DNA from 3 places in the Mesorhizobium sp. EU05-FHT14A09 genome. Region 3 is predicted to be linked to each of the others. Evidence: riboswitches for the same ligand, from Rfam matches in the RefSeq annotation. Region 3 holds a riboswitch; each other region holds the start of a gene.

Region 1 (3,203 bases), on a different contig from region 3:
CAAGGTCTCGGACACACCGCCCGGCGATCTCGAGCTTGCCCGCAAGATCATCCGCGCGCTCAACCCGCAGGCCGAGCTCGTCGAGACCGACTTCAGCCGCGTGCCGCTCGACAAGGTGCTCGACACCGGCCGCTTCGACTTCGAACAGGCCGAGCAGCATCCGCTCTGGTTCAAGGAGCTGAACGGCTTCAAGGATCATGTTCCCGAAACCGAGGAATACGGCATCCGTTCCTTCGTCTATCGCGAGCGGCGCCCTTTCGACCCCGTCCGACTGCAGGCCTTCATCGGCCGGCTTTGGCCGGGCGTGGTGCGCGCCAAGGGTTTCTTCTGGCTGGCGACACGCCCCAACCATGTCGGCGAACTGAGCCAGGCCGGCGCGCTGGTGCGGACCGGCAAGCGCGGCCTCTGGTGGGCGGCAGTGCCGCGCAACCGCTGGCCCGACAACGCGTCCTGGCGCGAAGCGATGGTGCCCTATTTCGACCCGATGTGGGGCGACCGCCGGCAGGAGTTGGTCTTCATCGGCTGCGATCCGATGGATGAAGGCCGCATGCGCGCCGAACTCGACGCCTGCCTGGTGGATGAGCCCGTCTTTGCGCCTGAACTCTGGCGCGGGCTGGCCGATCCGTTTCCGAGCTGGAACGGGCCGACGGCATGATCGTCAAATTGCTGCTTTCCCTGTTCAAGGGTCGTCACCAGGCCTGCGACTGCCACCCTCGGCGCGCGCGTTACGTTCCACCCGCGGAGCGGCATGCCCAGCCCGGTCCCGGCCAAGAATCGCCATTGCCAGCCGGCGGTGGCCACAATAGGGTCGCCGCCGATGGTGCCCCGAATCGAAAGGTCCGGGGTGAAAAGGGAATACGGTGAGGTTCGTCTGAACCGAGACCGTGGCTGCCCCCGCAACTGTAAGCGGTAGCAAAGTCCGAAAACGCCACTGGCCGAGCGCCGGGAAGGCAGGACAGCGCTGTGATCCGCGAGCCAGGAGACCTGCCATCGCAGTGAGTTGACCGGACGGGGTGTGCCGGGAGGACGCTACAAGGGCGGCCCTGTCGCCATTTGGCCCTCCTTCCACACCTGATCGAACGAGGGATCGGTGGAAGGGTTTGCCGTTTTTCCGCGCGATGAAGCGATGCAATCATCCTGGCTGCAGGGCATGCCAAGAAGGGTTTTTCCATGAGCGCCGTTGTCCTGCGGGCACGTGACCTCTGCTATCGGCCGGAAACGGGCATCACCCTCGTCGAGAAGGTCGCCCTCGACGTGCACGCCGGCGACAGGCTGGCCATCATCGGTCCCAACGGCGCCGGCAAGACGACGCTGATGCGCATGCTGTGCGGCATGCTGAAGCCCGTGGACGGTTCGGTCAGCCTCGACGGCGAACCGCTCGACCGGCTACCGATGGCGGAGCGGGCCCGCCGCATCGCGGTGGTCGGCCAGTCCGACCAGCCGGACGCCCAGCTTGCCGTTCGCGACTATGTCGGGCTCGGCCGTATCCCGCATGCCGGGCTTCGCCGACGCGGCGACGACCGTGACATCGTGCTCGACGCGCTGGAGCGCACCGGCCTGCTCGCCCTGCGTGAACGCCGCATGGGTTCGCTCTCTGGCGGCGAACGCCAGCGCGCGCAACTGGCGCGCGCCATCGCGCAACAGCCGCATGTGCTTTTTCTCGACGAGCCGACCAACCATCTCGACCCGCGCGCCCGCGGCGAACTACTGGAATTCGTCGCCAGGCTCGGCATCGCCGTCGTCACTGTGCTGCATGATCTGCCGCTGGTTGCGCCTTTCGCCACCCATGTCGCCGTGATGAGCAAGGCACGCCTCGTCGCGCTGGGCACCCCGCGCGAAACCCTGACGGCGGCGCTGGTGCGCGAGGTCTTCGGCATCGACGTTCTGAGACTGCCTCACCCGGACGAACAGGACCGCGAACTGACGGTCTTCGACGTGCCGATCCGCCTTTCCCGCTGAACCGATCCCTCGACGGAGCCATCATGAAACGCCTCGCCCTCTGCCTTGCAGCAACGCTGCTTTCCTCGACCGCCTTTGCCTTCCCGGTCACCGTCGACAGCTGCGGCATCCCGCTGACCTTCGACGCCGCGCCGAAACGCGCTGTCATCAACGATCTCAACATGTCGGAAATGGCGTTTGCGCTCGGCCTGCAGCCACAGATCGTCGGCCTGACCGGCATCACCGGCTGGTACAAGGTCGACGATGCCTTCAAGAAAGCGCAGGGCTCGATCCCGGAACTCGCGCCGAAATATCCGACGCTGGAAAACCTGCTCGCAGTCGAGCCCGACTTCTTCTTTGCCGGCTGGTATTACGGTATGAAGCCCGGCGGCGACGTGACGCCCGATACGCTGGCGCCGCACGGCATCAAGACCCTGGTGCTGAGCGAAAGCTGCGTCCACCTCGACAAGAACCGGCCGGCGGCTTCGATGGACCTGCTGTTCGGCGACGTCGAGAAGCTCGGCAAGATCTTCGGCAAGGAGAGCGAAGCCAATGGCCTGGTTGCCGGATGGAAGGGAAAGCTCGCCGCCATCACCGCCAAGGTCGGCGCCCGCAGCGGCACGCGCGTGTTCCTTTACGATTCGGGCGAAGACAAACCTTTCACCGCGGGCAAATTCGCCATCCCCACGGCGATGATCGAAGCCGCCGGCGGCAAGAACATCATGGACGACCTGCCGACCAACTGGGGCAATACCGACTGGGAAACCGTCGCCACCCGGAACCCGGAATTCCTGGTCCTGCTCGACTACCAGGACGACGCCGGCTACCGGAAGCTCCTCAACTTCCTGAAGACGCATCCGGCGATGAAAGAAACCGACGCCGTCAAGAACGAGCGTTTCGTTGCCCTGCGCTATGCGGAACTGACGCCCGGCCCGGCCAACATCGAGGCCATCGACAAGATCGCCAAGGCCATGCACCCGGAGGCCTTCTGAGCGTGCCAAGCCGGTCTTACGGCGTAGCCATCGGCACAGGCCTGGCGCTGGTCATCCTGCTGGCGCTGCTGTCGATCGCCTATGGCTCGACCGTCATTCCGCTCGGCGACGTCATCGCGGCACTTGCCCGCGCCGTCGGCCTGGATGCCGGGAGCGTAACGGCGCCGGTGGAAAAGATCATCGTCGACCTCCGGCTGCCGCGCGCCATCCTCGCCATCTGCGTCGGGGCGGGGCTCGCCGTGGTCGGCGCGCTTCTGCAGACGGTGACACGCA
Region 2 (3,203 bases), on a different contig from region 3:
GTCCGATCCGCGCGACAACAAACCTGCTAGGCTGTCACCGGCTTGGGAGCAAACCGCAAGGCCGACTTGGCCCGGGCTTTTGCCGCCACCTCATCGCGGTTACGCGGCGGCTGGGTCGTCTCAAGCACAACAAGCAGCTCATGCGCGGCGTTGGCGATGGTCCGCACCGCGTGATCGAAGGCTTCCTTGTTGCGCATGGACGGCTTGTTGGCGCCACTGATCTTGCGCACGAACTGCAGCGCCGCCTCATGAATTTCGGTATCCGTCGCCGGCGGTTCGAAATTGAAGAGCGGCTTGATGTTACGACACATGGATATCTCCCTTTGATATGCCCGGTGTTGTCCCCTGCCCTCGTTAGAGCGAAATGCCATCCGTATTCCGCTCTAACTATTGTTCGCCATCCAGCGGTTCGGTACCGACCGGCTTGCCGTCGCGCGCGAGCCTGATCTTTTCCACCTTGTCCTCGGCGGCCTTGAGAAGACGATCGCAATGCGCCTTCAGCGCCTCGCCGCGTTCATAGATGCGGATCGACTGATCCAGCGGCACGTCGCCGCGTTCGAGATCGTCGACGATCTTCTCCAGCGCATCGAGTGCCTGCTCGAAGCTCATCGCCTTCACATCCTGGTTCGCTTCTTCAGCCACGGCTCATCCTTTCATCAGGCGGCCGACATGCGCTGCGACCGAAAATGCCAATCCGTGCAGGTCGTAGCCGCCTTCCAGCACGCTGACCAGCCTGTTTGAACTATGACGGCGGGCGCGATCCATCAACTGCCCGGTTGCCCAGTCGAAATCATCCTCGACAAGATTGATCTCCGCCAGCGGATCGCGATGGTGCGCGTCGAAACCTGCCGAGATGATGACGAGGTCCGGCGCGAAGGAATCGATCGCGGGCAGGACACGCGTGTTGAATGCCTCCCGGAAGATATCGCTGCCGGTCGCCGGCGCCAAAGGCGCGTTGACGATGTTGCCGGCGCCCGTTTCGCTTTTCGCGCCCGTTCCGGGATAAAGCGGCATCTGGTGGGTCGAACAATAGAGCACCGACGGATCATCCCAGAAGATGTCCTGGGTGCCATTGCCGTGATGCACGTCCCAGTCGACGATGGCGACACGTTCGACGCCGTGTTTCTCCTGAGCGTAGCGGGCAGCGATCGCCGCGGTGTTGAACAGGCAAAATCCCATGGCCGTGGTTTTCTCGGCATGGTGGCCTGGCGGACGCGCCGCCACGAAGACGTTGTCGGCCTTGCCGGCGAAGACATCGTCCACGGCAGCATTGGCCGCGCCGATCGCCGTCAGCGCCGCCTGCCAGGTTTTCGGGCTCGCCACCGTATCGGAATCGATGACGGCGATGCCGTCCGACGGGATCGCCTTGCGCACACGCTCGACGAAATCCTTCGGATGACAATAGAGGACAGTTGCCTCGTCGCCCATCGGCGCTTCCTGCCGGTCGAGCGCGGCAAAGGCCTCGTCATCCAGTATCCGTTCGATCGCACGCAGCCGGTCCGGCCGCTCCGGATGACCGGTGGGAGTGATGTGTTCCAGGAAAATCGGATGTGTGTAGAGACGGGTCGTCATGGGGGCACCTTATCAGCAATGGAGATGATGGCCACGCGACAGGCGTAGAGCATTTCCGTTTTTCACGGAAATGCGGAAACGCTCCAACTTTCTATTGCTGAAATTGCTCCAGCCTGTTGGGGAAAAGGCGTCACGCGACGTCGAGATCAAGGCTGTATTCGCGCCTCAACTCGGATAGATTCGCTCCACTGTCAGGTGCCTGCCGCGAGGTGGGAGAATCGGGAACACGGTGAAAATCCGTGGCGTGCCCAACGCTGTATGGGGGATCGCTCGGCAAAAGCCACTGTCCGTGAAACGGACGGGAAGGCGCCGACAAGCGGGACGAACCCAAGCCAGAAGACCGGCCGGACAGGAATGGTCATGCGCATGGACGGGCGGATGACGTTGTTTCGATCGCAAGGGAAAAGCGATGGACACCGTCCGCAACCATGCCTGCCATTTATCCGGGGATTTGGCCTTCGGGGACTTTGAACGCGAGGCCATCTATCGCGCCATTTTCACGCGCCGCGATGTGCGCAGCCATTTCCGACAGGATCCGATTGACGACGCCGTGCTCGCCCGCCTGCTCGCAGCCGCGCATCACGCGCCGTCGGTCGGCTTCATGCAACCCTGGGACTTCATCGTAATCCGTGATCGTGAACGACGGGAGGCGGTGCGCGACCTTTTCCTGGCGGCCCGGTCGCAGGAATTGCCCCGGATAGCGGAGGAGCGACAGGCGCTCTACAGCAAGCTCAAACTCGAAGGTATCTGCGAAAGCGCGCTCAACCTGTGCATCACCTGCGATCGGCGACGCAGTGAAGGCTCGCCGCTCGGCCGCTGGCACAATCCGCAGATGGATCTCTTCAGCACGGTATGCGCGGTCCAGAATTTCTGGTTGGCGGCGCGGGCGGAAGGGATCGGCGTCGGCTGGGTGAGCATCCTCGACACGGAGGCGCTGAAGCAATTGCTGGGCATTCCCGACCACGTCGTGCCCGTCGCTTATCTTTGCGTCGGCCACGTCTCGGAATTTGCTGCAAGGCCCGACCTCGAACGCAATGGCTGGGCCTCGCGTCTGCCGCTCTCCAGGCTTGTCATGAGCGAGACCTTCGGCGGCGCCGGCGAAGACGGCCTGAAAAAAGCGGCCGACGCCGTCACAGGCCGGAATTAGTCTGGGTCAACTCAGGCAGCGGCTTTGCCTTCCACCAGCAAACCTTCCATCAATGCGCGGAAGGCTTTGACCGCTTTCAACGATGTCGCGGCAGGGTCATCGGAATTGGCAATCCACTGCGCGGCATAAAGCGAAGCGCCGCTGATCAGCCGCGCCATCGCCTCCGGATCGATATCGCGGATAACGCCCTCTTCCTTCAGCGCCGCAAGATTCTTGGTCACCGACTGGATACAGGCATTGGCGTTCGGCCATTGCGCCGGGTCCCCCAGAACCGCCGGACCGTCGCACAGGACAATGCGCTGGACTTCCGGATCCAACGCCATTTCGACATAGCCGATGTTCTCGTCGATGAACCCCTGCCAGCGTGTCTTGGCCTTCGCAGAGACCGCACTGAGACGTGCAGCCATTTCGCGGTCGATCTGTGCGATGACGGCTTCGAACAACCCCTTCTTGTCACCGAAATGATGATAGAGCGCGCCGCGCG
Region 3 (3,203 bases):
CTCATGCCAGCGGCATGTCGAACGTCGTCCTGGCCGCCAACAGCTCACTCATCTATGTCGGCATAGGAACGGGCAGTTGGGTCGGGGGGCTTGTCATCGAGAATATCGGCATACCGGCGCTGGCTGGCGCAACCGCGGTGCTCGGTGTTTGTTCATTGCTCGCGGCTGCCGTGTTCATGCAGCGACCGGTTGCTGCCGTCGAGGGAAAGCCAGCCTGAAGAAGGTGGGGACGGCAAGCCTAAGCATTCGGAAATGGAGCGTGCCTCAGCAGGTGCTGATAGCCGTCGCTGATATCCCGGACGATAGCGACGCGGGCACGGGCGCCGTCGTGTTCGGCGATCGCCGCGACAACTTCGTCATGGTAATCGATCTCCAGGATCGAGGCTAAATTGTTCTCGAACCCGCGGGCCAGATTGCGCAGGAACGGCCCAACCTGCATCCACACGGTCTCGATCAGGAAGATCATCTGATCGTTGCCGCTGTACCGATAGATCGAAAATTTGAAAGCGTAGTTCTTGCGCAGGTAGTCGTTGATGTCTCCGGCCTGCGCCGCCGCCGTCAAGTCTGCGCAATGACGGCGTATCGTGCGTAGTGCATTGCCATTGATACGCTGAGCGGCGAGTTCCGTGGCTGCCCCCTCCAGAAGAGTACGTGTTGCCGTCAACTGCGAAAACCGCTCGGCGGACATGGTGGGCACTTCCATGCTGCCGTTGGGCAGGGGCGACAGAACCTTCAGAGCCTGCAGGCGCATGAAGGCGCTGCGAACCGGCATGTCGCTCGTTCCCAGTTCTTTCGCGACCTTTCGTGACGTCAACTTCTGACCCGGTGCGAACTGGCCCGACATCAGTGTGCGGACCAGTTCGAGGTAGACTTTCTCGTGCAGGGGGGCCGTGTCGACGGCCGTCAGTCCTAAATGCATCTTCTCGGCCATTGGTGGTGCGCGGTTCACTTTTCGCACGGGCTACTGTTCAGCTTGCGAAGCCAATGCGTGTCGATTGCATCTTAGCGCCAGGCGGCCGAAGCTCGCATCATTTCAAGGACATAATGAATTGCGGTAAGCCACATCGCAAGCGCCATCGACAGCTGTGACATGGAGCAGGCTGAAGTACCGCCGCCAAGCCCATCCCGCCGCCGCAACCCGGTCTGAACCGGACCGTTGAGCGGTTGCGATGATAGAGGCCAGTGAAATTGCCCACAGGATATCCACTGCGCCGGGCCGAGAATGCCTTGGATGGCCTGCTTCTGCTACCAGTTGTTGACATGCTGCTGGCATTCTATACCAGATATCGAAGTCGAGGTTCTCCCGAGTCGTCTGGTTCGGGAGCTAAGAGGGAAGCCGGTGCAAAGCCGGTGCTGCCCCCGCAACTGTAAGCAGTGAGCCCGCGTCGAAGAATGCCACTGGTGCCGTAACGCACCGGGAAGGCCGACAAGGGCGACGACCTGCGAGCCAGGAGACCTGCCGCGACGGATTTGAACGAACCTCGGGCGGGGTGTCCCGGAGGTGCGCTTGGCCCGGGCATCGTCGCGTCCGAAATCGCCACTGCGTTCCCCGAATTCCCCGTCCACAGCGCCACGGGGATGATATGGCCACGACTGCAGTATTCACCACGAATGGAGCCTTCCAGGCTTCGCCGCTTGCCGAAAGCGCCGTTGTTGAAAGCCGGGGCACGCCCGCGGCCGAGCCTGGCTACAAGGTGATACGCCGCAATGGCGCCGTGACGCCGTTCGACGCGACGAAGATCGTGGTGGCTTTGACCAAGGCTTTCCTCGCGGTCGAGGGTTCGACCGCAGCAGGCTCGCGGCGTGTGCACGATGTCGTCGAGGACCTGGCCGCGCAGGTGGTCGCGGCGTTGACAAGGCGCTTCGAGGCCGGTCGCACCTTCCACATCGAGGAGATCCAGGATCAGGTCGAACTCGCGCTGATGCGCGGCGAACACCACAAGGTTGCGCGCGCCTATGTGCTCTATCGCGCCGAGCGGGCGCGCGAGCGCCTGGCGGAAAAGACGGATGCGGAAACGCCGAGCGCCTCGCTCCATGTGAAGCGCGAGGATGGAGTTCTCGCACCGCTTGACGAGGCGCGATTCTCGCGCGTCGTCGAGGAGGCCTGCGCCGGTCTGGAGGCCGTTTCGCCGGATGCCATTCTCACCGAGGCACGCCGCAATCTCTATGACGGCATCACGCTGGATGAGTTGTCCTTGGCGCCGATCCTGGCAGCGCGCACGCTCATTGAGACCGAACCGAATTACGCTTTCGTCTCGGCCCGCCTGTTGCTCGACCGCCTGCGTCGCGAGGCCTTGAGTTTCGTCACCGGGCGCGGCGAGCAGGCAACGCAGGCCGAGATGGGCACGCGTTATGCATCCTATTTCGCTGAATTCGTCACGACAGGCATCGACGCCGAATTGATCGATCCAGAACTCGGTCGTTTCGACCTCGCGCGGCTGGGCGCGGCGCTGAAGCCTGAGCGCGACCTGCAATTTCAGTATCTTGGACTGCAGACGCTGTACGACCGCTACTTCCTGCACACCACGGGCAGACGTTTCGAACTGCCGCAGGCCTTTTTCATGCGGGTTGCGATGGGGCTTGCAGTGCGCGAAATCGATCGCGAGGCGAGGGCCATCGAATTCTATGACCTGCTGTCGTCCTTCGACTTCATGGCCTCGACGCCGACGCTGTTCAATTCCGGCACGCTGCGACCGCAGCTGTCGTCTTGCTTCCTGACCACTGTCGCCGACGACCTCGACGGTATCTTCAAGGCGGTCAAGGACAATGCGCTGCTGGCTAAATATTCCGGCGGCCTCGGCAATGACTGGACGCCGGTTCGCGGCCTTGGCGCTCATATCAAGGGCACCAATGGCGAGAGCCAGGGCGTTGTGCCGTTCCTGAAGGTGGCGAATGACACCGCCATCGCCGTCAACCAGGGTGGCAAGCGCAAGGGTGCGGTCTGCGCTTATCTGGAGACCTGGCATGTCGACATCGAGGAGTTCCTCGACCTGCGCAAGAATACAGGTGACGATCGCCGCCGCACGCATGACATGAACACCGCCAACTGGGTGCCGGACCTGTTCATGGAACGGGTCGAGGCCAATGGCGAATGGACGCTGTTCTCACCCGACGAAACGGCCGACCTGCACGATCTCTACGGCTCCGCCTTCCGGCAGGCCTATGAGGCCTGTGAAGCGAAGGCAGCCGCGGGTGGGATCAGG

What was found. A riboswitch is a leader RNA that binds a small molecule or an ion and turns the genes downstream of it on or off. The one in region 3 is predicted to bind cobalamin.
Region 1: another riboswitch for cobalamin. It lies ahead of AC3WTO_RS22670 (ABC transporter ATP-binding protein); the one in region 3 lies ahead of AC3WTO_RS07825 (ribonucleoside-diphosphate reductase subunit alpha).
Region 2: another riboswitch for cobalamin. It lies ahead of bluB (5,6-dimethylbenzimidazole synthase); the one in region 3 lies ahead of AC3WTO_RS07825 (ribonucleoside-diphosphate reductase subunit alpha).

The regions. Positions count from the first base shown of each region.
Region 1 covers NZ_JBYTDF010000007.1:189,276-192,478, forward strand. Annotated here, with positions in the region: gene zigA (zinc metallochaperone GTPase ZigA) at 1-655, shown strand, start outside; cobalamin riboswitch at 802-1,006, shown strand; gene AC3WTO_RS22670 (ABC transporter ATP-binding protein) at 1,171-1,959, shown strand; gene AC3WTO_RS22675 (ABC transporter substrate-binding protein) at 1,983-2,930, shown strand; gene AC3WTO_RS22680 (FecCD family ABC transporter permease) at 2,933-3,203, shown strand, end outside.
Region 2 covers NZ_JBYTDF010000001.1:563,379-566,581, reverse strand. Annotated here, with positions in the region: gene AC3WTO_RS02560 (DUF2277 domain-containing protein) at 27-311, opposite strand; gene AC3WTO_RS02555 (exodeoxyribonuclease VII small subunit) at 388-642, opposite strand; gene AC3WTO_RS02550 (histone deacetylase family protein) at 646-1,572, opposite strand; cobalamin riboswitch at 1,749-1,935, shown strand; gene bluB (5,6-dimethylbenzimidazole synthase) at 1,982-2,719, shown strand; gene AC3WTO_RS02540 (TetR/AcrR family transcriptional regulator) at 2,731-3,203, opposite strand, start outside.
Region 3 covers NZ_JBYTDF010000002.1:105,213-108,415, reverse strand. Annotated here, with positions in the region: gene AC3WTO_RS07835 (MFS transporter) at 1-218, shown strand, start outside; gene AC3WTO_RS07830 (GntR family transcriptional regulator) at 239-931, opposite strand; cobalamin riboswitch at 1,279-1,478, shown strand; gene AC3WTO_RS07825 (ribonucleoside-diphosphate reductase subunit alpha) at 1,584-3,203, shown strand, end outside.